One region of the Rouxiella sp. S1S-2 genome, then DNA from elsewhere that is predicted to be linked to it. Evidence: riboswitches for the same ligand, from Rfam matches in the RefSeq annotation. Region 1 holds a riboswitch; each other region holds the start of a gene.
The links. Region 1 has a riboswitch for thiamine pyrophosphate ahead of thiM (hydroxyethylthiazole kinase). Riboswitches for the same ligand answer to the same signal wherever they lie in the genome.
Positions count from the first base shown of each region.

Region 2: another riboswitch for thiamine pyrophosphate. It lies ahead of thiB (thiamine ABC transporter substrate binding subunit); the one in region 1 lies ahead of thiM (hydroxyethylthiazole kinase).
Region 3: another riboswitch for thiamine pyrophosphate. It lies ahead of thiC (phosphomethylpyrimidine synthase ThiC); the one in region 1 lies ahead of thiM (hydroxyethylthiazole kinase).

Region 1 covers NZ_WFKL01000001.1:1,475,558-1,486,079, reverse strand. The annotation lists gene GA565_RS06845 (Zn-dependent oxidoreductase) at 1-262, shown strand, start outside; gene GA565_RS06840 (MFS transporter) at 437-1,726, shown strand; gene GA565_RS06835 (MFS transporter) at 1,792-3,138, shown strand; gene GA565_RS06830 (GntR family transcriptional regulator) at 3,265-3,951, shown strand; gene GA565_RS06825 (hypothetical protein) at 4,068-4,967, shown strand; gene thiD (bifunctional hydroxymethylpyrimidine kinase/phosphomethylpyrimidine kinase) at 4,952-5,770, opposite strand; gene thiM (hydroxyethylthiazole kinase) at 5,764-6,573, opposite strand; TPP riboswitch at 6,608-6,709, opposite strand; gene GA565_RS06810 (hypothetical protein) at 6,784-7,431, opposite strand; gene GA565_RS06805 (sigma-54 dependent transcriptional regulator) at 7,637-8,950, opposite strand; gene GA565_RS06800 (ATP-binding protein) at 8,964-10,522, opposite strand, start outside.
Region 2 covers NZ_WFKL01000001.1:4,767,464-4,777,985, reverse strand. The annotation lists gene rapA (RNA polymerase-associated protein RapA) at 1-963, opposite strand, end outside; gene GA565_RS21870 (DNA polymerase II) at 1,158-3,539, opposite strand; gene GA565_RS21865 (DedA family protein) at 3,918-4,685, shown strand; gene thiQ (thiamine ABC transporter ATP-binding protein ThiQ) at 4,675-5,391, opposite strand; gene thiP (thiamine/thiamine pyrophosphate ABC transporter permease ThiP) at 5,375-6,985, opposite strand; gene thiB (thiamine ABC transporter substrate binding subunit) at 6,961-7,947, opposite strand; TPP riboswitch at 8,029-8,151, opposite strand; gene sgrR (HTH-type transcriptional regulator SgrR) at 8,191-9,852, opposite strand; gene GA565_RS21840 (MFS transporter) at 10,119-10,522, shown strand, end outside.
Region 3 covers NZ_WFKL01000001.1:5,108,777-5,119,298, forward strand. The annotation lists gene GA565_RS23365 (DUF1481 domain-containing protein) at 1-290, opposite strand, end outside; gene hupA (nucleoid-associated protein HU-alpha) at 357-629, opposite strand; gene GA565_RS23375 (YjaG family protein) at 821-1,411, opposite strand; gene nfi (deoxyribonuclease V) at 1,482-2,162, opposite strand; gene hemE (uroporphyrinogen decarboxylase) at 2,176-3,243, opposite strand; gene nudC (NAD(+) diphosphatase) at 3,369-4,145, opposite strand; gene GA565_RS23395 (Rsd/AlgQ family anti-sigma factor) at 4,250-4,765, shown strand; TPP riboswitch at 4,854-4,981, shown strand; gene thiC (phosphomethylpyrimidine synthase ThiC) at 5,112-7,079, shown strand; gene thiE (thiamine phosphate synthase) at 7,076-7,735, shown strand; gene GA565_RS23410 (HesA/MoeB/ThiF family protein) at 7,722-8,468, shown strand; gene thiS (sulfur carrier protein ThiS) at 8,468-8,668, shown strand; gene GA565_RS23420 (thiazole synthase) at 8,673-9,440, shown strand; gene thiH (2-iminoacetate synthase ThiH) at 9,443-10,522, shown strand, end outside.

The DNA of each region.
Region 1 (10,522 bases):
GGCAGCGCGGGTAGGCATGATGGGATTCTCAGGTGAAGCCTGCAGCATTACGCAGCAAAGCATCACCAGCAAAGAGATCTCGCTGTTTTCTTCACGACTCAACAGCCATCGTTTTCCGCAGGTTATTGAATGGATGTCAGAGGGAAAAATTAATCCTGAGAAATTGGTGACCCACTGCATGCTGGGTGAAGACGTTGAGGCTGCCATGACCTTATTTGAAAAAGACCAGCGCGCCTGCTGTAAAGTTCTTCTCAAATTCTAAAATTTATTTTGGCAGGTCATCATTCATTGACCTGCCGCCAGGGTTATTATTTAAAACAAGATTTATATAGCTATTTACATTTATTAGAAAAGTTTTTATCCGATAGAACCGTTTTTATCTGAAAGAAAATGATTGAACGCATCACTATTAAAACAACACCAAGTGGAGCTGAAAATGTTTAAGAACCTACGCTGGACCATTGTACTCCTGCTGTGTCTGGTCTACATGATAAATTACCTCGATCGCGTTGCGCTTTCGATTACTGTACCGATGATAGAAAAAGAGCTGACGATCAATCCTGAACAATTCGGGATGATATTTGGCAGTTTCTTCTTCGGCTACGCAATATTCAACTTTATTGGTGGACTGGCGGTTGATAAATTCGGTCCAACCCTGGTATTGGGTTTAGCCGTGGCGCTGTGGTCAATCTTCTGCGGCATGACCGCCATTGCGACCGGTTTTTACTCCATGCTTATCCTGCGTGTGCTGTTCGGCATGGCTGAGGGTCCTATCTGTGCCTCAGCCAATAAAATGATTAACGGCTGGTTCCCTAAGAAACAGGCGGCTACGGCAATGGGGCTACTCAGTGCAGGCTCGCCGCTCGGTGGTGCCGTGGCTGGGCCTATTGTCGGCTACCTGGCTATCTCCTTTGGCTGGCGTCCGGCGTTTATGATAATCGCCTCGATTGGCATCGTTTGGATGGTAGTGTGGTTCTTTACCGCCTCTGACAACCCGGAAAAAAGCAAACGCGTTAGCGAACGCGAGCGCCAGCTGGTTAGCCAGTTAAAGTCCGAAAAAATTAATGACGAAGAGGATCTAACGCAGTCGGCACATACGCTGGGCTACTACCTGCGTCAGCCGATTATCCTGGTTACCGCCTTCGCCTTCTTCTGCTACAACTATATTTTATTCTTCTTCCTAAGCTGGTTCCCGGCCTATTTGGTTCAGGCTCACGGATTAAATATTAAAGAGATGAGCCTGACCACTGTTATTCCATGGATTGTTGGCTTCTTCGGCTTGGCACTAGGCGGCATTATTTCGGATAAAATATTTAATATTACCGGCCGTTTATTGCTGTCGCGAAAAATTGTTTTGGTGGTCAGCCTTATGGCGGCGGCGATTTGTGTGGCCTTAGCAGGCGTGGTAACAAGCGTTGTGCCAGCCGTAATACTTATGTCTATATCTATCTTCTTCCTTTACACCACCGGCGCAATTTATTGGGCCATTATTCAGGACGTGGTGCATAAATCGAAGGTCGGCAGCGCCAGCGGATTCATTCACCTCATCGGCAGCATATCCGGCATTATTGGCCCGGTGGTTACCGGATTTATCGTGCAAAACACCGGCCATTTCGACAGCGCCTTTATTCTGGCGGGCGGCGTTGCAGCACTCGGTGCCATTCTGGTGTTCTTTGTTATCAAACCCCCTAAACATCAGCCTGCTGCACGAATTTCACACTCTTAAGTGCTACCCCCGACGCGTTCCGTCGGGGGTTTACACCACCACAGTTACACCTGGAGCACCCTACAATGACACAGGTTTCAACCTCGTCTCACGCCGCCATGACCCAAGAAGAACGCGCAGTATTAAAACGCGTCGCTGGGGCCTCGGCAATCGGTACTGCCGCCGAATATTACGACTTTTTTGCCTACGGAACGGCGGCAGTGCTGTTCTTCGGCCAACTCTTTTTCCCCAGCGCCGATCCTCTGGTTAGCACGCTGGCGGCCTTTGCCACTTATGCTGTCGGCTTTCTGGCTCGCCCACTCGGCGGTATTGTCTTTGGGCATATCGGCGATAAGGTTGGGCGCAAAAAAGCGCTGGTGATGACTATCTTGATTGTTGGATTAGGCACCTTTTGCATCGGTCTGCTGCCCACCTACGAGAAAATAGGTTACTGGGCACCGGTGCTGCTGATTTTTATTCGCGTACTGCAGGGCTTCGGCGTAGGCGGTGAGCAGGCTGGCGCCGTGTTAATGACCGCCGAATATTCGCGCCCGGAGCGACGCGGCTTTTTTGCCAGTTGGGTACAAATTGGCGCACCTCTGGGATTTTTATTGCCCTCCGCGCTGTTTGCGGTGCTGAATGCACAACTCAGCGCCGAACAGATGCTGGCGTGGGGATGGCGCATTCCGTTTTTGCTCAGCCTGCTGTTGGTCATTGTCGGCCTGTTTATTCGCTTGAGAATCGATGAATCACCGGTTTTTGCCGAGATCCGTAAAACCAAAGCGGTGGAATCCCAGCCCGTGCTCGAGGTTATTCGCCGTTATCCGGGCATTATCGTCAAAGGCGTGTGTGCCAAACTGATTGAGGCCTGCGCCTTCGCCATGTTTACGGTGATCGTGCTGGCGTTCGGCAAGGCGAATCATCTCAGCGCCAGTATTCTGCTCGACACGATGATAGTGGCGGTCATTCTCGAGATTTTTTCTATTCCTCTGATGGGTAAACTCTCGGACAAGGTCGGGCGAAAACCGGTTTACATGGCAGGCGCGCTGCTGTTGGTGGTGGGAATCATTCCGTTCTTCCTGGTCCTTAAACAGGATACATTCTGGATGACGCAAATCGCCATGATCCTGGCCCTCACCTTCGGCCACAGCATGTGTTATGCCCCACAGGCGTCGTATTTCCCCGAGCTGTTTCCAACGCGCATTCGCTGCAGTGGAATAGCGCTTATCTGGCAAATCGGTTCGCTGATTGGCAGTGGCGTGCTGGGATTAGTGGCGGTTAAAATTCTTCAGGTCAGCGGCGGGGATTATCACGGACTGGCTATCTATATGATGGTTCTCGGTATTATTTCAATGCTCGGGCTGATGATGATGCCCGAGACTGCGCCTGAAGTCCGGGGCAGCGAATACCACAGTTGGGGAGAGAAACGCTGAATTCGCCCGGGCCAGACACTGGCCCGGTCAACCCCTTTTGCACTCCTCCCACATTATCCATGTCAAAACCTCTTGGAAAGTCATGCTATTATGGCGTTATCTCATTCTCACACTATAGCCTTCGCCATGTCAGAATCTTATGAGTTGAACGGTAACGTGCCGGTAAACCAGCAAATTTATCGCACGCTGCGTCAGGATATTGTGGCCTGCATTATCCCGCCCGGCGCCTTTCTTTCCGAAAAAGAGATTTCGGCGCGTTTTAACGTCTCCCGTCAGCCGGTCCGCGAAGCCTTTATTAAACTGGCCGAGGCCGGTCTGGTTCAGGTTCTGCCCCAGCGCGGCACGTTTGTGATGAAGATCTCTGCCAAGCGCGTCGCCGACGGCCGCTTTATCCGCGAAGCACTTGAAACGGCGGTTATTCGCCGCGCTGCCGCCGTGGTGACCGATAACGACCTCGCGCTGCTGGCACACAATCTTCAGCGGCAGGAGCTGGCGGCCAAAAGTCATCAGGCGCAGGAGTTTCTTCAGCTTGACGATGAGTTCCATCGGCTGATCGCACAAATTATTGACTGCCGTCTGGCGTGGGAAACCATCGAAAATATTAAAGCGACGATGGACCGCGTACGGTTTTTTTCGCTCAGCAAGGTGTCACCTCCCGAGAATCTGATTGCCCAGCACTATAATATTTTTGCCGCCCTGAAAGAGCGCAACCCCGATGCCGCCGAACAGGCTCTGCGTGCCCATCTGCAAGAGATGATCTTCTCGATTACCCCGATTGCCGAGCAGAACAGTGAATGGTTTGAGGCCGAATAACTCAAACGATCAAGAGAGAGATTGAGATCCAGTCCACGGTTCAAGCAGCTCATCGATAATATGTATAACAACTTGGAGTAAGCTATAAACCATTACTCTTTGGCAGGATACGTGCGATGTCGGTTATTGATGCTGTAGTTGTGGCTGCTGTAGACACCCCGCTGCAAAAACTCTATTACGCTGCAGACAATACGCTGCCTCTGTCCCAGCTTGATGAAGAGAAAATTTGCCAGATAGCCCGCGATCTCGACAGCGTCAGCAGTGAGAAAGAGCACTACGTTACCGGTTGGATGGGGCTTAATTCTGTCGTGCTGGTGCGTAGCTATCAAAACAAACGCGGCAGTGCCGACGGACTGGTTATGTCCCGCGGTAATCACTATCGCCTCAGCATACAGTCGGTGGTGTTTCGCATTCCTAAACCTCTGCTATGGGTCACCTTCCGCCGCCGCCCGAGGACGATGAAAATCATTACTTACAACCGCCTCGACACTCCGCAAAACGGCCTGCAGCAGTTTCAAAATATACTTGAACCTGAGCTTAAAGAACGACTTGAGGCAGACTGGCGTGACCTTAATGACTATCTCGGCATGGCCTGCTGGCAGCGGGAAAATGACAATCCACTGTGGCAAGGATTACAAAGAGATATTTCAGCCGACCGGCTGTTGACGCTGTGTAAGAACTCCGTTTTTAGCAGCCGAAAAATGCAAAAAGAGGGAGAGTTCGCGGGACTGTGGCAGAAGGATATTTTTATCGCCCACCGCAGCGACGGCGCAGCAGTTATTATGCTGTCGTGGAAAGACCCGCAAACCGGCGACGTTGCCAGTTATCTGTTTGAGATATTAGCCAAAAATACCGGCCCGACTCGACTGCGTTTGTCGCTCAGGCCGCGCAAACAGGAAAAGTTTTATCCGTTAAATCCCTTCGACGCCCAGCATTTGTTCGATGCCGGGCAACTGTTTGACCGCGCAGAAAACTTGTTAGAAAGCAGTGCGGATAATCCTCACCACCAGCGGTGAAAATGATGTACCGGGCCAATGCCTTCACCCACTTCCAGGGAGTCGGCTTGCTGAAGCGCCTTTTGCAAATAGTCTTTGGCAGCGGCAACGGTTTCGGGCCAGTTGGCTTTTCTTGGCCGAATCGCCGCCAACGCCGCACTGAGGGTACAGCCAGTTCCGTGCGTATGCCGAGTGGCGATGCGCGGGGCAGTAAAGCGCTCGCGATAGTAAGCGGTCATTAACCAGTCCGGACTCTCGCTGTCGCTCAAGTGCCCCCCCTTCATTAGTACCGCCTCACAGCCCAGCGCCAACAGCGCTTCCCCCTGACGACACATCTCACGTTCGTCGGTGGCAACTGCGCAGCCCAGCAGCGCCGCCGCCTCCGGCAAGTTAGGGGTAATCAGTGAGACCTGCGGTAGCAGACTGCGGCGCAGCGCCTCCACCGCGTCCGGCATCAGCAGAGGATCGCCGCTTTTCGCCAGCATCACTGTGTCCAGCACCACATAGGCTGGGGCTTTTTCCAGCCTGCGGTAATAGCGTAAACGCTCGGCCACTGCTTCCACCACTTGGGTGTTTGCCAACATGCCTATTTTGGCACTGTCGATGCGCACGTCAGAAAGCACTGAATCGAGCTGTGCGCCGACAAAATCAGGATCAATATTGTAGACCGACTGCACGCCGCGCGTATTCTGCGCCACCAATGCGGTGATAACGCTGGTGCCATATGCCTCAAGCGCTGAAAAAGTTTTCAAATCTGCCTGAATACCTGCCCCACCGCTGGGGTCAGTGCCAGCAATGGTTAACGCGTTAATTCGCTTTACCACTGCGCACCTCCGTTAAGTTTTTCAGCATCCAACAGGTAGAGATGGTCGATAAACGCAGGGGTAAAAGTGCCCGGCCCCTTGGCCTCACGGCTGGCTAATTCACCGGCGCAGGACATCACCCGGCACGCCGCCGCGACGTTCGATAACCTGTCTCCAGGCAAAGAAACGAAGGCAGCAACCACCGCTGAGAGCGCACAGCCGGTTCCCACTACGCGGGTCATGAGTACATTTCCGCCAGGGATTGCCCACTCTTTTTCACCGTCGCTGACGTAGTCGATTTCACCGGTGACAGCGACCACCGCGCCGGTTTGACGCGCCAAGGCTCGGGCAGCGGGCAGCGCGGCAAGTGACGTGTCGGCGCTGTCAACGCCGCGACCCGACGCAGCCAAACCGCTAAGTGCCATGATTTCAGAGGCGTTTCCGCGAATGGCGGCGGGCGTAAACCTGATTATTTCCTGACAAAAACCTGAGCGCCAACTGATTGCGCCTACCGCTACCGGGTCAAGCACCCAGGGTTTCTGCGCTTTATTGGCTGCGTGAATAGCAGCAAGCATTGATTCGGCGCGAGACTCAGTAAGTGTGCCAACGTTAACCAGTAACGCACTGGCAATAGTGCTGAACTCGGCGGCTTCACGCGGGTCAATCACCATGGCAGGTGAAGCACCCAGCGCCAGTAAAACGTTGGCTGTGATCGACTGAACCACGTCATTGGTCATGCAGTGAACCAGCGGTGAGGTTTGACGAAGCTGTTGCAAGGCATCCGCAGCCGTCAGGCCGGGAAAAACGGAAGGTCGAGTGGTCATAAAGCTCCCAACCGGCGATCAAGAAGGGGTACCGGTTGAGATACCACGACTTCCCTACGCTGGCATTATCCAGATCAGGTTTTACGGGTATTTCTCAGCCAGCCCTCTATGAGGAACGGCACCCCGAGTCATAACTCTTAAGCCTCGTAGCATACGGGATGTACTTGCCCCACTACAAGTCAGTCATTGAAGATGATTTATTTAAAAATGCTACCAGTCAGAATAATTACCGATTTGTGGAGAATAGTAGTGAACACCTAACGATCCAGCTTTTAGCTGCTCGCTGACCACTCTTGGACGTGCGGCGTCTGGGTCAGCACTAGCATTAACCGGGCGCTTGTAAGGCGAGTTTTGTAATAAACTAGGCCATACCGTTTCTGTACGATTTACAGAATTAATCATATCGCGAAAAACCTGTTGGCAAAATTCTTGCTTTGGGGGTTCATAACGCTCTCGATGAATTAATCTACCATTATATCTAATGCGTGCATTATCATCATCACAGACATTCATCATTCCCCCAGTATAGGGTCTCCAGATCCCTATTGATTCACACAAAGCCGCTCGGACCGCTAACCCTCCTTGGTTATTCTCAGCATTCACTATCAAATTTTCACTTTCCACCCGACGACGATTAAGCAACGGATTTCCAGAATTGAAACTTGATTTGAGTTCATTAATCACGTTTTTATAGGGGTCGGGCTTGTGAGGACTTAAATTACTTTTTATTTTAGCCGAAGAGGAAAAAACTCCACGGATAGAGGACCATATTGATGTGGTTGTGTTTTTTATTGCATTGATAATATTACCGTATGCTTTTAACAGTGAAACTCCATCGCTCACCGGTGTCAGAATCATGACAATTACCTCCGTTGTTGTTTAACATATTCATTATTTCCGCGCTTATTAATGAGCATCACTTACCCTACCTTTTCTTATGCCGCTCCTAACCCTATTAACATATCACGACTTGCATACGTCGTTCCGTGGATTACACGGCATTATTGACGTTAAATATTAAAAAAGCATTTAAAACTTAAGTAATATAATTAATTAAAAAACATTAAAGTTTATGTTTTTTCATTTTGTCAAAGAGAGTGCTTTTGGCAATATTCAATTTTTTAGCAGTTTGGGTCAAATTTCCGTTTGAATGCTTCATTTCAGAGACGATCAACCCGCGCTCATACTCCTCAACCCTCTGTTGCAATGATAAATTCTTATTATCATTCCCCCCCTTCATCGACTCACCAATCCCCAATACAAAACGTTCTGCCTCATTGCGTAATTCACGCACATTTCCGAGCCAAGGTAGGGTCATCAACTGATGGAGCTTGAGATCTTTAATTTCAGGCAGCGGCCTTTTTAAATCTTCAGCGGCCTTGTTGACGAATACGGCAAATAACAGAGGAATATCTTCTATCCGCTCCCTAAGCGGTGGTACGTTGATATTGATGACGTTAAGGCGATAATTAAGATCTCCGCGAAACTTACCCTGCTCGGCCAAGAGAAAAAGATCTTCTTTAGATGACGAAATGACTCTAACATTGAGAGAGATTTGTTCATTTGAACCCAATCGCTCGATCTTTTTCTCTTGTAAAAAACGAAGCAATTTAATTTGTGAAAACAATGGCATACTTTCAATTTTATCAAAGAACAAGGTCCCGTTGTGTGCAAACTCCAACTTACCAATTCTTTGCGTTGTCGCGCCGGGAAAAGCCCCTATTTCATGACCAAAAATTTCGCTATCAAATAAAGATTCGGGCAATGCTGCACAATTTATTGCTACGAAGGGGCCTTTGCGTCCGCTGTGCTCATGAATGCACTGGGCAAGGAGTTGTTTACCTGTTCCTGTTTCACCGCAGATTGTGACATTTGCAGGCGTGCCCGCTATAAATTTTATTTGCTCTTTTATCTCCAAAGTCGAGATGGAATTACCTATTATTTTATTATCAAGCGAATTAGCATCGACCAACTTTCGCCTTAATTCATAGACCTCTTGAATTAGCCGACGTTTATCAAGTGCTCGTCTGACGGTATTAATAATTTGCTGAGCGGAAAACGGTTTCTGTATAAAGTCATAGGCACCGCTTTGTATCGCCTTGACGGCAGTTTCTATATCGCCGTGGCCAGTAATAATGATCACAGGTAAATCCGGATAAGCAATATTAATCTGCCTCTGAAATTCAGTACCACTCACGCCAGGAAGGCGCATATCCGTGACAACTATGCCGTGATGCTCGAAATCTTTTAAATGTTTTTGTGCTTCTTCTACAGAATTAACACCTAAGGTATTAATTTTCTCTAACTTCAACGTTTGCAGTACCGCCAACTGCAAGTCTGCATCGTCTTCTATCAGTAAAACATCAATATTATTCATATTCTTGACTCAATTAATCTACGGTATGCAGAGGTAGGGTAATAGTGAAACAGGTGCCTTTTTCTAATTGCTCCACGCTTAACTTCCCATTGAATGAGTTAATGATATCAGCGGATATGGCCAGCCCCAGCCCTAAGCCACTGCTCTTTTTAGTGGTAAAAAAAGGCTCGAAAATATTACCTATGATGGCATGAGGAATTCCCGGACCGTTATCTTCAATCTTTATAACGGCATGACTCCGTTCGTCATACCAATGCGCGTGAATAAAACACTCACCGTCTGTGCCTTCCATTGCATCAAGACTATTGTTGATAATATTGACTAAAACTTGCTCAAGGCGAATATTATTGCATAAACACCTGACTTCACTCTCTGGAGGGACACGTACAAAGCTTATTTTACCCAGTTTGAAGCGGTGCGCCAACAACACCATTGCGTTGTCAAGGCTGGCGGAAATAGAGACTGGGCTCGTTGAGTCATCGCTATTACGCGAAAATGATCTCAACTGATTGCTCAATCTTCCAATAAACTGTACCAGCTTAATCACTCTGTTGAGGTTACTCTTCACTTCATCGATCTGCCCAAGTTCAAGAAAGCGCACTGAGTTTTCGGAAAGAACACTGAGGGCAGAGAGTGGCTGATTAATCTCGTGAGCAAGGCCGGCCGAGAGCTGACCAATCACCGCTAGCTTTTCACTGCGAATGAGTTCGTTTTGCATACTTCGCAGTTTTCGCTCTGAATGAATACGCTCTTTTACCTGCTGAGCAAGGCTTTCATTTTTAATTTCCAACTCATGACTTCTTTCTTTGACCAGCCTGTCCAGGTTGATATTGGCATCCTCAAGCATTTTCTGGCGCTCAAGTTTGAGACGGGTTATTTGCTGTTTTTGCCTGAAGATTAAAATAGCAATGAAGACCAGTGTGGTGATAAAGAAACCAAACGCTGCATACAAAGAGGCATTGAAAAGCAATGAGTTAATCGGTGATAGCTGTGCCAGTGTTAAATTTAACGGCGGGAGATAAGAGTCAACCTGGATATAATGCTTGCCCTGGTATAAGACATCATAAATTTGATCGCTCACTTTTCTTTTTACTATTACGTCTGCCGGAAGAATATTCTTATTATTATACCGATGCGTTTTTAGTAACTCCTCCTGCTGTGTGCCATTAAGGCTTATCAATGAATGATAGAGCAGCCCTGAATCTTTAGAATTCACAATAACCTTGTTGTCGTCATACAGGAACACTTTATCACCGTAGCCAGAGTGCGGCGTTAATAGCGTATCAACGTCAATTTTCACCGCCACCACACCCTGTTTCTTACCCTTTGCGTATATACCGTGAGCCTGATAGTAACCCGGTATAGAGTCTGTGGTCCCGACACCATAAAAATGCTCGGTATCGCCTTCTTTCACATTTTGGAAATAGGGCCTAAATTGAACATTATGGCCCACTAATGTATGGGGGGACGGAGCGTCGCTTGAGGAGACAATCATGCCATCTGAATCGACAATAAAAATATCCAAAGCCCCCACGCGATGCCTGATACTTACAAGCTGTGCATGAACCTTTT
Region 2 (10,522 bases), 3.3 Mb from region 1:
CTGACCGAGCTGCTCGGGCGTTGCCGTCAGCAGCAGTACGCTTGGAATTGTCTGTGCAAGCTGCTCAATCACCATGTATTCGCGGCTTGGGGCCTCTTCACTCCACACCAGGTGATGGGCTTCATCAACTACCAGCATGTCCCATTCGGCTTCGGTCAGCTCTTCAAGGCGCTGTTTGTTGCGGCGAACGAAGTCCAGCGAACAGATAACCAGCTGTTCAGATTCAAACGGGTTGGTGGCGTCGTGGCGCGATTCGGCGTAACGGTCGTCATCAAACAGCGAAAAATGCAGGTTGAAGCGGCGCATCATTTCGACCAGCCACTGGTGTTGCAAGGTTTCTGGCACCACGATCAGCACGCGCTCGGCGCGACCCGAAAGCAGTTGCTGGTGGATAATCATGCCGGCTTCAATGGTTTTACCCAGGCCGACTTCGTCTGCCAGCAGTACGCGAGGCGCATGGCGTTGACCCACTTCATAAGCGATATGTAATTGGTGTGGGATCAGGCTGGCGCGCATACCGCGCAGACCGCCAAACTCGAGGCGGAATTGTTCACGCTGGTATTTGCGTGCGCGAAAACGCAGCGCAAAACGGTCCATACGGTCGATTTGTCCGGCGAACAGACGATCTTGGGGTTTACTGAAGGTCAGCTTACTGTCGAGCAGAACCTCACGCATCGCGACACCTTCTTCCTCGGTGTCCAGACGAATACCCACGTAAGTGAGCAGACCTTTGTCCTCAACGACTTCTTCAACTTTCAGCTGCCATCCCTCATGACAACTGATGGTATCACCCGGGTTAAACATCACACGGGTGATAGGGGAATCATTTCTGGCATACAGGCGGTTTTCACCGGTAGCGGGGAAAAGCACAGTCACCATGCGCGCGTCTACCGCGACAATCGTACCTAAACCTAATTCGCTTTCCGTGTCGCTTATCCAGCGTTGACCAAGTGTAAAGGGCATAATGTCTCTCTGTGCTTTGTGTCTATTGGGCTGAAGTGCCCTTTCTATTCAGTTCTTAAACGTTGGGTAATAGCTTTTCTTTCCCCGCCCAAAAGGCGTGGAGTCTTTAAATGTGTGAGAGTAGATAAGAAATGGGAAAGGGCGCTATGTTAATTGATGGTAGGCCGTTCGTCACCTGTCATTGCGCCTTCTGGTTAAAACAATCCCATTTGTCCCGTTATCAGTGTAGCAAAATCGTCCTGCAGGAAGGGCAAAATGCCGTCAGCAACCGGCTCGAGTTGCTTCTCGATATAATGATCGTAATCAATAGGGGAACGGCGATTCTCAAGCGGCTCCGGTCCCGAGGTGGTCATAACATAGCTTATCCACCCGCCGTTCTGGTACTGCATTGGGCGGCCGTTTGCCTGATTGTATTCGTCCGCCAGGCGCGCTGCGCGCACGTGGGGCGGCACGTTGCGTTCGTATTCACTCAGACGGCGACGCAGTCGCTTACGATACACCAGTTGGTCGTCAAACTCGCCGTTTAGGGTGCTGGCGACATAGTCGCGAATATACTCCTTATAAGGCTGCTGGTGGAATATTCGCTCATACAACGCCTGCTGAAAAGTTTGGGCCAGCGGCGTCCAGTCGGTACGTACGGCCTCCAGCCCTTTATAAACAATGTGCTCGCCTTTTGCGTCTTTCACCAGGCCGGCATAGCGCTTTTTACTGCCCAGCTCTGAACCACGGATCGTCGGCATCAAAAAGCGCTGATAGTGTGTTTCAAACTCCAGTTCAAGCGCGCTTTCGAGGCCCATTTCCCGTTCAAGATGCGTCTTCCACCACTGATTGACCTTCATAACCAGGCGTTTGCCGATTTCGTCGGCCTCTTCTGCCGCGTGGGCGCGGTTGAGCCAGACAAAGGTCGAGTCGGTATCACCATAAATTACCTGATAACCTTCCTCCTCAATCAGCGTGCGGGTTTGCTGCATGATAGCGTGACCACGCAGGGTTATTGATGAAGCAAGGCGCGAGTCAAAAAAGCGGCAGCTGCTGGTGCCTAACACCCCGTAAAGGGCATTCATGATAATTTTAAGCGCCTGGGAGAGCGGGTGATTTTTCTGCTTTTTGGCCACTTCTCGCCCCTGCCAGATCTGGCGGACAATTTCCGGCAGGCAGTGTTGAGTGCGTGAAAAACGCGCCTCGCGAAAGCCAGGTATAGAATGCGCGTCGTCAGGCTGGTCCAGACCGGTTATTAACCCCACGGGATCGATTAAAAAGGTGCGGATTATCGACGGGTACAGGCTTTTATAGTCAAGCACCAGCACTGAATCGTATAGCCCGGGGCGAGAGTCCATCACAAATCCGCCCGGACTGTTTTCTTCCGGCCGTTCGCCCATATTCGGCGCCACGTAGCCGATGCGGTGCATGCGCGGCAGATAGAGATGGGTAAATGCCGCCACCGAACCGCCGCTGCGATCGGCAGCCAAACCGGTCACCGAGGCGCGCTCTAACAAGAATGAAAGTAGCTCCGTTTTTGCAAATACTCGCGTGACCAGCTCGCAGTCTTTGAGGTTGTAGCGGGCAAGGGCAGGCTTGTCCTCTCGAAATCGTTGCTCAATTTCTGCCAGACGATGGTAGGGGTTGTCAATAGCTTTGCCCTCACCGAGCAAACTTTGCGAGACGTATTCCAGACTAAAAGAGGGGAAGTTCCAGGTCGCAGATTTTAATGCTTCAATGCCGTCTATGATTAAGCGTCCGGTGGCTTGTGCAAAAAAGTGCCCCTGCTTGAAGCCGTGTTCACGCCACTCAAGCGCAGTGCCATCGCGACCAAAGCGCAGCGGAATCTTGTAGCGCTCGGCGTGTTTTTGTAAAACGCGCAGATCAAACTGCACGACGTTCCAGCCAATGATTGCATCAGGGTCATGCTGTGCCAGCCAGTCATTGAGCTTTTGCAGCAGCATAGGGCGGCTTTCAACGTACTCAAGAATGAAGTCTCCGTGGCTGTCTGGCACGCCGTTTGGCGGGCCAAGCATGTAGACGTGGCGCTGGCCGCAGCCTTCAAGTCCGATGCAGTAAAGCTCGCCATTGCCGCTGGTTTCGATATCCAGTGAGCAGAGTTTAAGACTGGGCCGATAGTCTTCGGCGGCCTTCATTCTAACATTCAGCAGGGTGCCGTCGGCAGAGGGTGTTCCGCTAAACCAGACCGGTGCAGTAATGAAACGCTCCATCAGGAACCGCTCTGGAGGGCGAATATCGGCCTCATAAAGGGCGATGCCGCTGTCTTTTAATATCTTCTCGATGCGCATCAGTTGGCGATGCCCTTTGCAATAAAGGCCCAAGATCGGGCGCAGGCGAAAATCTTTCAGAGGCAGGGGGCGAAGGCTGTAGCCTTTTTCTGTCTGTAGCAGTTTTTGCGCGCTATCTTGTTGTTCTGCTGCTAAAAAGGCTACCGACTCTTGAGGGGGAAGTCTGACTTTTTGCGGGCCGTCATCGGTCGCTAACCAGAATTCAACCTCCGTACCGCGCGGCGTATCTCGCCAGTGTCGCGTGAGAACAAAGCCCGTGCGTGGTGGCGTTGGCTGATGGTTTGGCACAGTAGCGTGGTTGATAACGGCCTCGATAAATAACGAATTATTGCCTCGGACTGCGGCTGAAAACGCAGGCGGAGTAGTGCGAAACAGATGTTAAATATAGCATGGTTATTTATACAGTTCTCGCGGATAAATAAGTGGTCTGCTGAAAGAACTTCGCGAGGGAATAAATGAACATACAATTACTGGGTTGACTCGCCTTTACCATTTACCGACAATTCAGCCTCTTTCATTTTGGCTTAAGCTGTGTCGGGTAAACTGTCTGGGAACCTGCGCAGAGAGTCATCCACCTGTTGTGAATCGACAGTCTTCAGCCTTGAACTACATGAAGTAATAAAAGGTTTGCTGTACGCCTGATGCGTATCTTAACTCTGGAATTTTATGGAAGCCTATCTACAACATTTAGTCGCTCAGTCAGTCGGTTTTGCTCTAATTATTGTTTCCGTTGTGGCATTTTTCGAGTCATTGGCACTGGTAGGATTGCTATTGCCCGGCACGGTCATGATGGCAACCTTGGGTACGCTGATTGGCAGTGGCCAAGTGGGCCTGTATGAAGCTTGGTTAGCTGCGGGTTTGGGTTGTTTTCTAGGCGACTGGGTGTCGTACTTTATCGGACGTGGGTTTAAAGGGCCGTTGCATAATTGGTCGTTTCTGAAACGCTATCAGGCGCTGCTCGATAAAACGGGTTATGCCCTTGAGCGCCACAGCTTTGCAACGGTTATCCTGGGGCGTTTTATTGGGCCTACGCGGCCATTGGTTCCACTGGTGGCGGGCATGTTAAATCTACCGCCGTTAAAATTTGCCCCACCGAACATTGTCGGCTGCATTACCTGGCCACCGGTGTACTTTTTACCGGGCATTCTCGCCGGCGTGGCCATCGATATTCCTCATAGTCACAGCAGCACGGTGTTTAAGTGGACGCTATTTATTACCGTGGTGCTTATCTGGATGAGCGCCTGGCTGGTGTGGCGCTGGGTGCGTTCAGGCAAGGCCAGCACCGACGCCGTTTCTGCCTGGTTACCGCTGGCGCGTTTGCGCTGGGTTAGCGTATTGAGTATTTCCGCTACGCTGATGAGTATTTTTATGCTGAGCAAACAGCCGCTGATGCCGATTTATGCGCACCTGCTCTTTAAGGTCATTACCCGCTAACCCGCATTGCCTTAGCTATCCCCAATATTTCTGCTTCCGGTGCAGTGGCGTCAATCAATGCCTGAGTGGGGCCGTCGTAGTAAATACGGCCATCCACCACCAGCAGCGTTCTTTCGGCGATGCGCGCCGCGTCGTCAAGATTGTGCGACACCATCAGCAACGTGAGTTGCCGCTGATGGCAGACATCGTTGAGCAGCGCAAGCATCTCGTTGCGCAGTGCTGGATCCAGCGCGGAAAAAGGCTCATCGAGCAGCAAAATCGGTTGGCTACGCAGCAGGCAGCGAGCGAGTGCCACGCGCTGACGCTGGCCGCCAGACAGCTGTGACGGCAGACGATCCAGACATGCTTCCAGACCGACCTGCTGGGCGAGTTCCTGCAGCTTCAGCTTTTGCTCCGCGCTAAGTTTCAGACCCGGATGCAGTCCTAGCCCCATGTTTTGACGCACTGTTAAATGCGAAAACAGGTTATTTTCCTGAAACAGCATCGAGACAGGCCGCTTGGCAGGTGGGGTGTGGGTATGATCCTGATGATTTAGCTCGATTTTACCGAGCCCTGGTGAAAGAAAACCGGCTAACAGACTGAGCAGGGTACTTTTACCCGCGCCGCTGGGACCGAGAATGGCAACTCGCTCACCGGCAGCAACGTGTAAATCGAAGCGCATCGGTAAATTTTCGTACAGATAGGTGACTTTATTGAGTGTCAGCATGGCGGCCCGGTAATCTTTCGATGAGGGTAAACAGCAGGAAGCAAAGTATCAGCAGCAGCATGGCGGTCACCGCCCCCTGTTGCGTACGGTAAGACCCCATTTGCTGATAGAGATAGAAAGGCAAGGTGCGGAAACTTTCGTTACCAAACAGGGCAATAACGCCAAAATCACCCAGCGACAGCACGCAGGCAAACGCCAATGCCTGCGTCATTGGGCGTTTAAGCGCGCTGAATTCAATCCACCGCAGCCGATTCCAGCCGCGCATATCAAGCGAAAGACACAGCTGGGTATAGCGTTCTGCCACGTCGCGCATCGGGTTTTCAAGCACTTTCAGCGCGTAGGGAACCGCCATCAGTGCGTTAGTCAGGATCACCAGCGGCCACGGCGATTGCGGCAACCCGACGCTGTCGTTGAGCAATAAAAAGAAGCCGGTGGCGAGCACGATGCCGGGCATCGCCAAAATTAGCATCCCGGAAAGTTCCAATCCCTGACCCCAACTAGCATGCTGACGCAGGCGCAGTTCGCGGCTGCTCCACAGCAGCATCATGGCCAGCAGCAGGCAAAGCATCCCGCTGCCCGCCGCCAAACGCAGCGACATCCACAGCGACTGCCAAAGCGCCTGCTGATGCAGGACGTCGAGCAGGCTGTGATTGAAGCCACCGACAATCACCGCCAGCAGCGGCGGCACAATAAGGAGCAACGCGAGGATAATCAGAACCGTGTCGCACACTTGGCGAAAAGCGGAGTCGGCAGGGTCACGCCAGCGCTGCGCGTGCGTGTTGCCCACGGGTAAAGCCTGACTGAGCTTTTGGCTAAGCAGCACCAGTCCCAGACAGCAAAAAAGCTGGATAAGGGCCAGCAGGGCCGCGCGTCCAAGATCATAGTCGTAGCTGAGTGCCTGATAAATCGCTAACTCAATGGTCGTGGCCTTAGGGCCGCCGCCGAGGGACAATACAGTAGCAAAACTGGCAAAACACAGCATGAAAATCAGCGCCGCAGCGGGCAAAATTTGCCTTCTGAGAGCTGGCCATTCGACAAATCGGAACTGTTGCCAGCCGTTCATGCCCAGCTGTGCGGCAATTTGACGCTGCTCAATGGCCACATTTTCAAGCGATTGCAGGAGCAGGCGCGAAGCCAGCGGCAGATTGAAAAATACGTGAGCGAGCACAATACCCTGCAGGCCATAGGGTGAAAAACGGTATTGCAGCCCGATCATGGCGCACATCTCGGCGAGCCAGCCTTCACGGCCATACACGCTAAGAATACCAAATACTGCCACCAATACCGGCAGTACCAACGTCATGGCGCAAAGCCTCAATAGCCATTGCCGGCCGGGAAAGCGTCGACGATAAAGGCTTCGGGCCAACAGAATGGCCGGCAGTACAGAGCACAGTGCCGACAGCAGCGCCTGCCAAAAGGTGAAACGAATAACGTGCCACAAATAACTATCCTGCCAGAGCGACTGTACCGAGAGTTCCGGCGCGTGGCGCAGTAGCGATCCCAGTGCCAAACCGGCAACCAGCAGGATAATCAGTCCGGCTATAGCGCCTGGCCAAAGCCAGGACGGGATCAGTGGCTGACGGCGTTCTGCCATGCCTGGATCCATTTACTGCGATTTTCTGCCACGGTTTTAGCACTGTACTGCAGTGAAATTGCCGGGACAGTGAGGGTGTCGTATCCGGCTGGCAACGGGGTTTTTACCACCGGATACATCCAGTTGCCGGTCGGGATCGCATTTTGGAAGCCCGGGCTGGTGACAAATTTCATAAACTTAGCGGCCAACTGCGGGTGTTTGCTGGCGGCGAGCTGCCCGGCGACTTCAACTTGCATGTAGTGACCTTCGCTGAAGTTGGCCGCCGCATAATTGTCCTTTTTCTCTTCGATAATGTGATACGCCGGCGAGGTGGTATAGCTCAATACCAAATCGCTCTCGCCTTTGAGGAACAGGCCGTAGGCTTCGCTCCATCCTTTGGTGACGGTAACGGTCTTTTTGGCCAGTTTTTGCCAAGCTTCCGGGGCTTTATCGCCGTAGACTTTCTGCATCCATAACAGCAGGCCTAGACCCGGCGTGCTGGTGCGGGGGTCTTCATATATGATTTTCCACGGCTGCGGGCTATCGACCAACTCTTGCAGGCTTTTCGGCGGATTTTTCAGTTTGTCTTTGTTATAAACGAAGGCGAAATAGCCGTAGTCATAAGGCACGAAGGTGCTGTCGTTCCAGCCGCCGGGAATATCCAGAGTAGTTTTATCAACTGCGGGTTTGGCGAACAGGCCCGTTTGTTCTGCAGCCTGCAGCAGATTATTGTCCAGACCGACAACAACGTCGGCTTGGCTGTTTTTCCCTTCCATACGCAGGCGATTAAGCAGAGACACGCCGTCTTCGAGCGGTACATATTTCAGTTCACAACCGCAGTCGGCTTCAAACGCTTTTTTAATCGCCGGGCCAGGGCCCCAATCGGCCGAGAAAGAGTCATAGGTGTAAACTGTCAGAATGGGCTTGGCGGCCAGCGCCGGGGCAGAAACAATCAGCAGGCAGGGCAGTAATTTTTTAAACACTTTGCACTCCATCTTTTACCTTCAAAAGTAAAAAGAACTTTTACTGTGAAAAGAACAGGCGTGGCAAAGGACTTTGAGTCAGCAAAATGCACTCTCAAATCCCTTCGCCGGTATTAACCGGATCAGGTTCGACGGGTTTTTTCTCAGCCTCGTCACTTTTTGCCGTATTGCGCATCAAGTCATTCAGCACCCCGTTGAGAACGGCGCTATTGTAGAGATTATGTGACAGGGTTGAAAGCAGGTTTATGCCTCGGGGGGCGCAAACCAGGCAGATTTAAAGTCAAACCAGCCCAGTGTGTTCATTCTCACACCGCGCATGCTCCGCTGTCCCTGCAGTAACAACCAGTGGTGAAACAGCGGATGAATATGCCCTTCATTGACCAACTGGTGGGTCCATTCTGCCAGCGCAAGCTCGCCCGCTCGCCAGCTGTGGGCCGCTTCTTGTAGCCTGTCGCCCAAACAAAACTGCATCAGTGGCAACTCAAACAGTGTGGCAAACAGAGAAAATTCTATGGGCAGCGTAAAGTTGGCGCTGCCCAGCCAGATATCACTCTCGGCATCGCCCCTGTGCCAACTGGCGTAGTCCACGACCTGCACATTCAGTTTAACATCATGTTCGGCAAGCAGCGGCGCCATGGCCTGGCAGATGTCCTGATATTCGGAGTGATCGCTATAAAAGGTGATAGTCAGCTCGGTAATATCGACAGGCTTTGGCCGCTGTATCTGCGGACGGCGATGGTGCCAGCGGGGCAACAGACCATAGGCCGGTGACCAATAGCGTTGATAAGCCGGGGCCGAGGCATTGAGCAAGGCAATCGGGTTGAACATTTCGCGCAGCCATTCGCACAGCGCCGAGTGGCTACCGGCTGCCGAACGCTGGTCAAACAGCACAAAGTAGCAGCCCTCTTCGAGCCGACTTTCAAGCTCATCGTTTGCCGTATCGTCGGCCTGCAACTGTACGCCAGAGTGAACCAACTCTTCCGTCAGCTCTGGCAATACCCAGATATTGACCTCATCGAGCAGTGCGCGATAGCCAAAGTAGTCATCGAAGGCGCGTATTTTTAGCTGCGTTTGCTGATTTTGCACCACCGCATAGGGGCCGGTGCCAATTGGATGGCGCGCAAAATCTCCCAGTGACTGCCATTCCTGCGGCAAAATAAGCGCATGCACACTGCCCAATAGCCAAGGCAACCAGTTGTCCGGCGTGTGAAGATGAATATCGATAACATTGGGCGTCAGCGATTCAACGCGGGAAATATGGGTAAACAGCGGATGACTTTCAAGGCGCGCAAAGGTGCTGATAATGTCGGCCATTTCCAGCTCCCTGCCGTGGTGAAAATGAATCGCCGGACGAAGGTAAAATCGCCAGTGGAGCGGAGACATAGTCTGCCAGTGATGGGCGATGTCTCCACGCAGTTCCCCATTTTCCTCATTTATGCCCACGAGTCCGCTGAATATTTGCCTGGCTAAATGCGTTTCGGAGCGCCGCAGCATAGTGCCGGGCAACAGGTTGGGCAGGGAGCGATAGTAGAGCACACGCAGGATGTGTTTACCCTGACGAAAGCGGCGGCCCAGTTGTGATAGCAGCATTTGGCGCACCACGGTTTTATCACCCACCAGTTGCACCAGTTGGTCTACGCGGTCTTGATCAATCAACTCCTCGGCCCGCAGTCGCTGCACTGCCAGACCGGTAAAAAGAAAAGTCAGTCGCGACCTTTTGCCTCGACCAACCTCTGCCTCCCAGTTTATCCAGCCTTCTTGCTGCATAGTCTTGAGCAGCGATCGCATGTGTCTGCGCGAGCAGTTAACCACCTCGCACAGGGTTTGCAATGTGGTCTCGGTGGGTTCACCGTGACAAAACTGCCATAAACGAAGGAACTGTTGTTGCAGGCGAGTCGATGACATAAAAGAGGAACTCCGCTGGGAAAACTCATCAATTTATCTTTCCTCATATTACGCGGATAATCTTCATCAACCAAGAGTCCTGTGCGGTGATGCCCCGGTCTTCAATGCGAATGTTCAGCGTCACGTAGGCTCAACAATTTTCTGAGTAATGGTGAAATGTCACCAGCCAGTGAGGTCACTCACTGGTTTTTTTATGCTTGCTATCTTACGCTTGGTGTTGACTGGGTTTTATTACCCTACAGCTTCGCTGCTATCAGGGATGGTTTATGTCTCCACGCCGTTTATCACTTATTTTTGCTACCTTTTTGCTGGTCTCTTTTCTTACGGGCATTGCGGGTGCGCTGCAGGCACCCACATTAAGCCTGTTCTTAACCAACGAAGTTAAAGTGCGGCCGCTCTGGGTTGGGCTTTTTTATACCGTTAACGCACTGGCTGGCATTGTCATCAGTTTTTTGTTGGCCAACTATTCCGATAAGCAGGGCGATCGCCGAAAGTTGCTGTTTTTTTGCTCCATCATGGCCATTGGTAACGCGTTGGTCTTTGCCTACAGTCGCGACTATCTGGTGCTGATAAGCGTAGGCGTGCTGCTGGCGGCTATTGGTAATGCCTCCATGCCTCAGCTTTTCGCGCTGGCGCGAGAGTACGCTGACCGATCCGCACGTGAAGTCGT
Region 3 (10,522 bases), 3.6 Mb from region 1:
ACGTTGCCTTCGCTATCAAAACGCAGAGTTATACCCAGGTCTTTCGAGGCAGCATGACTTTCTTTAATCAGATGGAGATGGTCATTGAGGTATTCATAGCGTGTGATTACGGTGTCTTTGCCGTAATACGGGCTGTAAATATTGATCAACGTTTGCGGGCGATGTTGTTCGTCGTCTTCTCGCCACAGGCGGTAAATGCCTTGGTCGGCGACGTAACCACTGGCGCTAAAAAGGGGGGTATCACTGTGAGAACTGCATCCGACCAGACTGAAGGCCATTACAGCAGCCATCAGTCCGGTGGTGATAAACGAAAGGGACCAGCATGGCCCCTCGTTTATTCTTTTCACTGCAAGCAATTACTTAACAGCTTCTTTCAAAGCTTTGCCTGAAACAAACGCCGGAACGGTTGCAGCAGCGATTTTGATTTCTTTGCCTGTCTGCGGGTTACGACCAGTGCGCTCGTTACGTTGATTTACTTTAAAAGTACCGAAACCAACTAATTGTACAGCTTCACCCTCTTTCAGAGACTCGGTGATGGCAGACAGAGTAGATTCAAGAGCAAGTTTAGCCTGTGCTTTAGAAAGATCAGCTTTGTCAGCAATCACATCAATCAGTTGAGTCTTGTTCATAAGTTATCCTTTACAGTGTGTTTATCGTTTGCAAAGCATCGAGTGCGACGGATATGCCGATTGACAGCACCCTCCTGCATACACGCACCGATAGCCACTTTTTATTACGCACCCCAAATGTAGACCAGACAGGGTACGGATGTGAAGCCTTGAGACACGACAAATAAGGCGTTAAATCACGTTTTCTTGCCTTATTGCGTTAAATTTATCCCAATGTTACTCACAGCGGCTTCACGCAGGTCAGATCGTAACCCTTTTATTAATTCCAGGTCACGCTCTTCACAGTCAGCCAACAGGCGGAAAATCTCCCATTGGATGTCCCATTCTTCTTCAACAGCGGGTAAAACTTTGAGCTCTTCATCGGTCATTTCTTTGCCAGCATGGGTCATTTCAAGCATGGCAACGGTACGAATCGATGTTTCGCTAATCGCGATAGCATGAGCCAGTGTTTCACCGCTTAAACGCGAGTGAATCAATTCACCTAATGCGATACAGGCATCGATAGCCGGGTAAACGCCGTAAATATCATAGTCGTCTGAAGAAGGGATTGCCTCCTCCAGCTTCTCAAGCTGCGAATCAAAGTTAACCTTTGCATCTTTTATTACAAGCGTTTCCCACACCAGATCGAGAATTTTGCGATAAATCTGGGGCTCACCAAAGCCTGATTGAAGGCAAAACATCTGATAATTGGGATACATACGCTCGCAAAGGCTGGCCATAAACGTCAGATGTTGCCAGCTTTCAAGCTTTTCCAGACGTAAATGAATCGGATTACGTAACATAGTATTTTCTCGTTAACTTTTCTGGGCGGGAGTTTACCTGAAATAATGACAGCATCCTACGCCTGGATTCTTAAACATTGCCGCTCAGGCGCTGCCAGCGCTGAAATGCGGGCCGATTGGATGCTACAGCATCGGCCCATCGGGTCGGTTCAGGCAGACGATATCCCCGCGTGCATTGTTCAACCCAATACAACGAAGAAGCAAGGCTGATGTTATTACCTGGGGAGATAAACAGCGGATTACAACGCAGTTTGCTGCGCCACACCCAGCCAAGCTGTTCATCTTTGTCCCACAGGGCTTGCGTAGCGCCGGCGGCTTCGCCCAGCGGCAGAAAGTGTCCGCACAGGCGACTTTTCGCCACGCCGATAGTTGGCACGTCAATGGTCAGCCCAAAATGGCTGGCAACGCCGAGGCGTCTGGGGTGAGCGATGCCCTGCCCGTCAACCATTAACAAATCAGGGCGATGTTGCAGCTGCTGCCAGACGTCAATTAATGCCGGGCATTCGCGAAACGAAAGGAAACCGGGAATATAGGGGATTTGGGTGGGAATACGGGCTATTTGATACTCCACCAGCGCCATTGACGGGTAGTGCAGTACAACAACAGCGGCGCGCGTCACGTCACCGCCCTGCTCAAACCCGATATCAGCTCCTGCTATATACACCGGGCGCAATCCCGAAGAGGGGTCTTCGAGTACGATTTGCTGGGCTTTTATCCGCTGCTCTTCGCGCATTGCGCCGGTATTAATCATGCAGATCCTGTCGTTATGCGGTGTGGTATTGCCGTGAAAGGTTGTGGACGGCCTTAACAAAAGCGCCGGCATTTTCAGGCGGAACGTCCTGATGGATGCCGTGTCCCAGGTTAAAGACGTGCCCTTCACCCTTGCCATAGCTGGCCAGAATAGTCTCGACTTCTTGCTCGATACGGACTGGAGAAGCATAAAGCATAGACGGGTCCATGTTTCCCTGCAGCGCCACTTTGTCACCCACGCGACGGCGGGCTTCACCGATATCTGTCGTCCAGTCGAGGCCCAACGCATCGCAGCCTGTTGCCGCAATGGCTTCAAGCCACTGACCGCCGCCTTTGGTGAACAGCGTCACCGGCACTTTACGGCCATCATTTTCGCGGATCAGGCCATCAACAATCTTGTGCATGTAGTTCAGGGAGAACTCGAGGTAGTCACGACCGGTTAAAACGCCGCCCCAAGAGTCAAACACCATCACCGACTGTGCACCGGCCTTGATTTGCGCATTCAGATAGAGAATGACGCTGTCGGCCAGTTTATCCAGCAAAAGATGCAGAGTGGCAGGCTCGGCGTACATCATCTTTTTGATTTTGGTAAACGCTTTGCTACTGCCGCCTTCAATCATGTAGGTGGCCAGCGTCCACGGGCTGCCCGAAAAACCGATCAATGGCACTTCGCCTTTAAGATTTTTACGGATGGTGCGCACCGCATTCATCACATAGCCCAGCTCATCTTCAGGATCGGGGATCGGCAATTTCGCGACGTCGGCATAGCAGGTCAGTGGAGAAGAGAAACGCGGCCCCTCTCCCGCTTCGAAATACAGGCCCAGCCCCATGGCATCGGGTATGGTCAGAATATCTGAGAACAGGATCGCGGCATCCAGAGGATAGCGGCGCAAAGGTTGCAGGGTGACCTCACAGGCCAGCTCGGCATTTTTGCACAGCGACATAAAATCGCCCGCCTGCGCACGTGTCGCTTTGTATTCTGGCAAATAACGGCCAGCCTGACGCATCATCCATACCGGTGTGATATCTACGGGCTGGCGTAACAGGGCGCGCAGGTAGCGATCGTTTTTTAACTCGTTCATTCTTGGCAAGATCCTTAATAATCTGCTGATCTCTTTGGGTTCATCGAACCCGAGCGGGCGGCCTGAAATAGCGTTTGCACGTTTCAGGCGCCTAAAAATAAGGCGGACATTGTAGCACGTCGGGCCTAAGAGTCCTCCTCTGCACGGCACAGAACCACGGTATCTTCTATCAACCGACGTGCGATGGTGCCCGGCGGCGGCAACAGCGGCAAGGCATCGTAACGATACCAACCGGCGTTGAGCAGCTCCTTCGGATCATGACGTATTTCGCCGCTGTCGTAATCGGCCATAAATGCCATCATCAAAGAATTTGGGAACGGCCAGGGCTGCGAGCTGACGTAACGCACATTTTTGACCCGTATATTGCTCTCTTCCATCACTTCACGCGCGACGGTTTCTTCCAGCGTCTCGCCCACCTCGACGAAACCGGCCAACACGGTGTGGATCCCCCCGCGATGACGGACGTGCTGGGCAAGCAGGATCTCTTCGCCGCGGCGGATAGCCACGATGATGCACGGCGCAATTTGCGGGTAATAGCGCTCTTTGCAGTGTGCGCACAGCGCGGCCCATTCGGTTTTACTGACGTGCATGGCATGGCCGCAGTAACCGCAGAATTGATGGGATCGATAGAACTCGGAGAGCTGTACGCCTCGGCCCACCAGCTGAAATAACCCACGATCCTGGTCGATCAATTGGCGCGGTGAGAGCATACTTTCTTTCATGCTCTTGCGGATCAACCATACCGGACTGCCCTGCCATTCGCCTATCTGGCGCCCGGTTTGTCCCGACAATGAAAATTGTGTTGCCGATCCGTAGGGTAACGATCCCTCAGGCAACCACAGTTGCCCATCAAGGCTGACGACCCACCAGCCGCTATGCTGCTCTGTTATTTGGATTTCCATATTGTTATTGCATAACCTCGACTACACTGACAATCTGGGACACAAAGTTACATTAGTAATCTTTAACCTTTGAACACTTTCTCTTCATACTCACGGAGTCAACCATGCTAAATCGTTTGGAAATATTGACCCAACGCGTTGGTGGCAGCAATGAGTTGATCGACCAATGGCTGCACGCGCGCAAAGAATTATTGGTTTCTTACTGCACTCTCGTGGGCCTGAAACCCAATAAAGAAAAACATACCCCGCTTAATGAGAAAGCGTTAGATAATTTTTGCCACAATTTAGTGGACTATCTTTCAGCCGGGCACTTTCATCTTTATCACAGGATAGTTGAAGAAGTCGATGGCGCCCAAGGGGCCGTTTCTCAGGCAGCGGCCAGAATTTATCCAGCGCTGGAAGCGAATACTGAAGCTATTATGGCTTTCCACGACAGTTATACCGAAACTGAATTTGAAGATGATGACGTTTTTGCCTTTAACTATGCATTGTCTGATATCGGCGAAGCGCTTGATGCGCGTTTTGAGCTTGAAGATCAGCTGATTGCGCTGGCTTTTGATACAAAAATTGTTCCTTTGCCACCCGTTGCAAACGATGCCGCATTAGTACGACCGGCTTAACAATTTTGCTCTAAAACCCTGCAAAGGGTTGTGTTTTATAATCAGCCTCGTATATTGAGGCTTCTTTAACGGCCTGGAAATCACAGGCCAATTCTTGTCGGAGTGCCTAGCGCAGACTTTCCTTAAGGAAAAATTTGCCAGGCTGAGACCGTTAATTCGGGATCCGCGGAACCTGATCGGGTTAGTACCCGCGAAGGGAACAAGAGTAATTTATTGCGTCCGGTTTTCATCGCCGCGTTCTTCACCGCAGAAACGCCGTGTGACGAGGGCCGGAAACACCGCTTTACTCCCGCCGTAAACCTCCTGACAAGCAATTTTCCCTTTCGCTAATAACGAGGAATTTGCTATGTCGAACACCCAAGACCTGCCGAACGCTCCGGTAAAAAAAACCAGCAATCGTCGCCAACAACGCGCCGAAGCTCAGGCTTTTATTGATAGCCTGCAGGGCGTTGCCTTCCCAAACTCGAAACGTATTTATCTGCAGGGCACCCGCGACGATATTCAGGTGCCAATGCGTGAGATCCAGCTCAGCCCGACGATGGTCGGCGGCAGCAAAGACAATCCTAAATTTGAAGATAACGAAGCAATCCCGGTCTATGACACCGCAGGCCCCTACGGCGATCCGGAGTCCAACATTGACGTGCATCGCGGGCTGGATAAAGTTCGCACTGCCTGGATTGAAGCCCGCCAGGACACAGAACAACTGCCGCAGGTGAGCTCCGGTTTCACCCAGCAGCGCATGGCAGACGAAGGTCTGGATCACCTGCGTTTCGAACACCTGCCGCGTCCGCGTAAGGCTAAACACGGTAAATGTGTGACCCAGATGCACTATGCCCGTCAGGGAATTGTTACCCCAGAAATGGAATATATTGCGCTGCGCGAAAACATGGGCCGTGAGCGTATTCGCGGTGAAGTCCTGCTGCAGCAGCATCCGGGCGAAAGTTTTGGCGCCAATCTGCCACAAAATATCACCCCTGAGTTTGTGCGTGATGAAGTGGCCGCCGGTCGCGCTATTATTCCCGCCAATATTAATCACCCAGAATCTGAGCCGATGATTATTGGCCGCAACTTTTTGGTGAAAATTAACGCCAATATCGGTAACTCGGCGGTGACCTCCTCGATTGAAGAGGAGGTTGAAAAACTGGTGTGGTCAACCCGCTGGGGCGCGGATACGGTGATGGACCTTTCTACCGGTCGCTATATTCACGAGACCCGTGAATGGATTATGCGCAACAGTCCGGTACCGATTGGAACTGTGCCTATCTATCAGGCGCTGGAGAAAGTAAACGGCGTCGCCGAAGACCTCAACTGGGAGATGTTCCGCGATACGCTGCTGGAACAGGCAGAGCAAGGTGTTGATTACTTTACTATTCACGCCGGTGTCCTGCTGCGCTATGTGCCGATGACCGCCAAACGCCTGACCGGTATCGTGTCGCGCGGAGGCTCAATTATGGCGAAGTGGTGCCTGTCGCATCACAAAGAGAGCTTCCTGTATCTGCATTTCCGTGAAATTTGTGAAATCTGTGCCGCGTATGATGTGTCGCTTTCACTGGGCGACGGCCTGCGTCCGGGTTCCATTCAGGATGCCAACGATGAAGCGCAGTTTGCCGAGCTGCAAACCCTTGGCGAGCTGACCAAAATTGCCTGGGAGTATGACGTGCAGGTAATGATTGAAGGCCCGGGGCACGTGCCGATGCAAATGATCCGCCGCAACATGACCGAAGAGTTGGAGAAGTGCCACGAAGCTCCATTTTACACCCTTGGGCCGCTCACCACCGATATTGCACCGGGATACGATCACTTTACCTCCGGCATTGGTGCTGCGATGATCGGCTGGTTTGGCTGCGCCATGCTGTGCTACGTCACGCCGAAAGAGCACCTTGGTTTACCCAATAAAGAGGACGTGAAACAGGGGCTGATCACTTACAAGATCGCCGCACACGCTGCGGATCTGGCGAAGGGGCATCCGGGTGCGCAGATCCGTGACAATGCCATGTCGAAAGCGCGCTTTGAATTCCGCTGGGAAGATCAGTTCAATCTGGCGCTGGATCCCGCCACTGCCCGCGCCTATCACGACGAAACGCTGCCGCAAGAATCGGGCAAAGTCGCCCACTTCTGCTCAATGTGTGGCCCAAAATTCTGTTCGATGAAAATTACTCAGGAAGTACGCGAGTACGCCGCCGCGCTGGAGGCCAAGGCTATTCCTATTGACGTGGTCGAAACGGGAATGTCGCAGATGTCGGCAGAATTTCGCCAGCGCGGCAGTGAGCTTTATCATCCGGCAGACAACGTGGAAGTGGGGGTAGGTAAATGAAGATTCCCACCTCTCCCTTTCCCGAAGTGCCCTACTATCTTGGCCTCTATCCGGTCGTCGATAGCCTCGAGTGGGTACGCAGACTCCTGCAGGCCGGTGTGAAAACGCTGCAACTGCGGATAAAAAACCTGCCCGACGCCGAGGTTGAACCGGCCATTATCGACGCTATCGCGTTGGGCCGCGAATATCAGGCGCGACTGTTTATCAATGACTACTGGCGTCTGGCGGTTAAGCATCAGGCTTATGGAATTCATCTGGGCCAAGAGGATCTGGATACTACCGACCTGTTGGCTATCCACGCCGCCGGCCTGCGATTGGGCGTTTCGACCCATGACGACGCCGAGCTGGCGCGGGCGGTCAGCGTGCGGCCTTCTTATATTGCGCTTGGGCACATTTTTCCTACGCAAACCAAGGAGATGCCTTCGGCGCCTCAGGGTCTGGAAGAGCTAGCCCGCCATATAAAGCAGTTGAATGGCGCGTTTCCGACGGTAGCCATCGGCGGCATTAGCCTCGAGCGCGTGCAATCAGTCATGGCATGCGGCGTAGGCAGCGTGGCCGTGGTCAGTGCTATCACCAAGGCGCATGACTGGCGCGCGGCCACGGAGGAATTACTCCAGCTTTGCCCTTATCGGGACGATAACCATGCTCAACGATAATGAGTTTATGCGCTATAGCCGCCAACTGTTGCTGGAAGACGTCGGCATGGAAGGGCAAGAAAAAATCCGCGCGGCAAAAGTGCTTATTGTCGGCCTCGGGGGTCTTGGCTCACCAGCCGCGCTTTATCTGGCGGCGGCGGGCGTGGGTACGCTGTTTCTCGCCGACGATGACACGCTGCACGTTTCCAATCTTCAGCGGCAGATTTTGTATCGCACGGCGGATGCAGAAAGTTTAAAAGCCAAAATAGCCCAGCGCGAGCTGGGTAAGCTTAACCCGCTGTGTGAGACAGAAGTATTCACCCATCGTTTAAACGGGGAAAATTTGCAGGGCATTGTGGCGCGCGCCGATCTGATATTGGACTGTAGCGACAACATGGAAACTCGCCACGCGGTGAATAAAGCCTGCGTGGAAGGTGGGAAGCCATTGATTAGCGGCAGCGCGGTCGGCTTCAGCGGCCAACTGCTGGTGATCGAGGCACCCTATTCTCACGGCTGCTACCGCTGCCTGTATCCAGATTTAGAAACACCGACCCGCAACTGCCGTACCGCCGGTGTTTTAGGTCCGGTAGTGGGCGTTATTGGCACGCTTCAGGCGCTGGAAGCTATAAAAATGCTGGCCGGTTGCGCAAGCCCGCTGAGTGGAAAACTGCGCTTGTTCGACGGAAAACAGCAAAGTTGGCGAACGCTGCAACTGGCACCGTCGAAAGATTGCCCCGTCTGCGGAGGCCTTTAATGAAAGTTACGGTCAACGATGTCGATTACCCATTCGATGCCCCGCTGACGGTGCACAGCCTGTTAATTTTTCTTGAACAACCTCAATCCGGCAGTGCGCTTGCCGTTAATCAAGTGATTATTCCCCGCCCGCAGTGGTCACAATACCTGCTGCAAGACGGGGACAACATCGTTGTATTTCAAGCCATTGCCGGAGGATAACCCGATGCTAAAAATTGCTGATACCACTTTTACCTCCCGACTGTTCACCGGAACGGGGAAATTCTCTAGCGCCGCAGTAATGCAGCAGGCGATTTCCGCGTCTGGCTCACAGTTGGTGACCATGGCGATGAAACGGGTTGATCTTAAACGCGGCGGTGATGATATTTTGCGTCCGCTACAGGAGTTGGGTGTTCATCTGTTACCCAACACCTCTGGCGCGAAAACGGCGGAAGAGGCAGTGTTTGCCGCCCAGCTGGCGCGTGAAGCGCTGGGCACACGTTGGATAAAACTCGAAATTCATCCGGATCTCAAATACCTGCTTCCCGATGCGGTAGAAACCTTAAAAGCTGCAGAAACGTTGGTAAAACAGGGGTTTGTGGTTCTCCCTTACTGTAGCGCGGATCCCGTGCTGTGCAAACGTCTCGAAGAAGTCGGATGTGCGGCGGTCATGCCGCTGGGTGCGCCGATTGGATCAAATCAGGGGCTGCAAACGCGAGAATTCCTGCGCATTATTATCGAACAGTCCAACGTGCCGGTAGTGGTTGATGCGGGAATTGGCGCGCCGAGTCAGGCGGCTGAGGCTCTGGAATTGGGTGCCGATGCGGTACTGGTGAACACCGCCATTGCCGTCGCGGGTGACCCAGTGGCAATGGCGACGGCGTTTAAGCTTGCCGTTGAAGCCGGACGGTTGGCAAATGTCAGTGGACTCGGCGGCAAATCATTTCGCGCCCACGCCTCAAGTCCGTTGACTCAGTTTCTGGAGAACGTCTGACCATGAAGGAGTATCGAGGAACGGGTTTTCAAGACCACTGGCAGACGCTGGACTGGGACGATATCTCACTGCGCATCAACAGTAAAACGGCGGCAGACGTTGAGCGGGCATTAAGCAGCCCTCGGGTCAGTCGCGAAGATTTTATGGCGCTTATCTCCCCGGCGGCGCTACCTTACCTTGAGCCGATGGCGCAAAAAGCACAGCAGCTTACCCGCCAACGCTTTGGTAATACGGTGAGTTTTTTTGCCCCACTGTATCTTTCCAATCTTTGCGCCAACGAGTGTACCTACTGCGGCTTTTCGATGAGTAACAAGATCAAGCGCAAAACCTTGGACGACGTTGAGATCGAAAAAGAGTGCGAGGCGCTTAACGCGCTCGGCTTTAAACATTTGCTGCTGGTCACCGGCGAGCATAAGACCAAAGTAGGAATGGACTATTTTCGCCGCCACTTTCCAGCTATTCGCCGACATTTCAGTTCATTGATGATTGAAGTACAGCCGCTGGAGCAGCAGGAGTATGCCGAGCTGAAAACGCTGGGTCTCGACGGGGTGCTGGTCTATCAGGAAACCTATCACGCACCGACCTATGCGTTGCACCATCTTCGTGGTCAAAAACAGGATTTCTTCTGGCGGCTCGAAACACCCGACCGTTTGGGTCGCGCAGGAATAGACAAGATTGGTTTAGGCGCGCTGTTCGGCTTGTCGAGCAATTGGCGGACCGACAGCTACATGGTGGCGGAACATCTGTTTTATCTGCAGCAAACTTATTGGCAAAGCCGCTATTCGGTGGCGTTTCCACGTTTGCGACCTTGCGCAGGCGGGATAGAACCGGCTTCGATACTCAACGAAAAACAGCTGGTGCAGCTGATTTGCGCCTTCCGGCTGTTTGCCCCCGATGTCGAGCTTTCACTTTCAACCCGAGAGTCGCCCTACTTCCGCGACCACGTGATCCCGCTGGCTATTACCACCGTCAGCGCCGGGTCTAAAACCCAGCCGGGTGGTTATGCCGCAGACGACAAGCCGGAGCTGGAGCAGTTCGAGCCGCACGACAATCGTCCACCCGCTCACGTCGCCGAGGCGCTG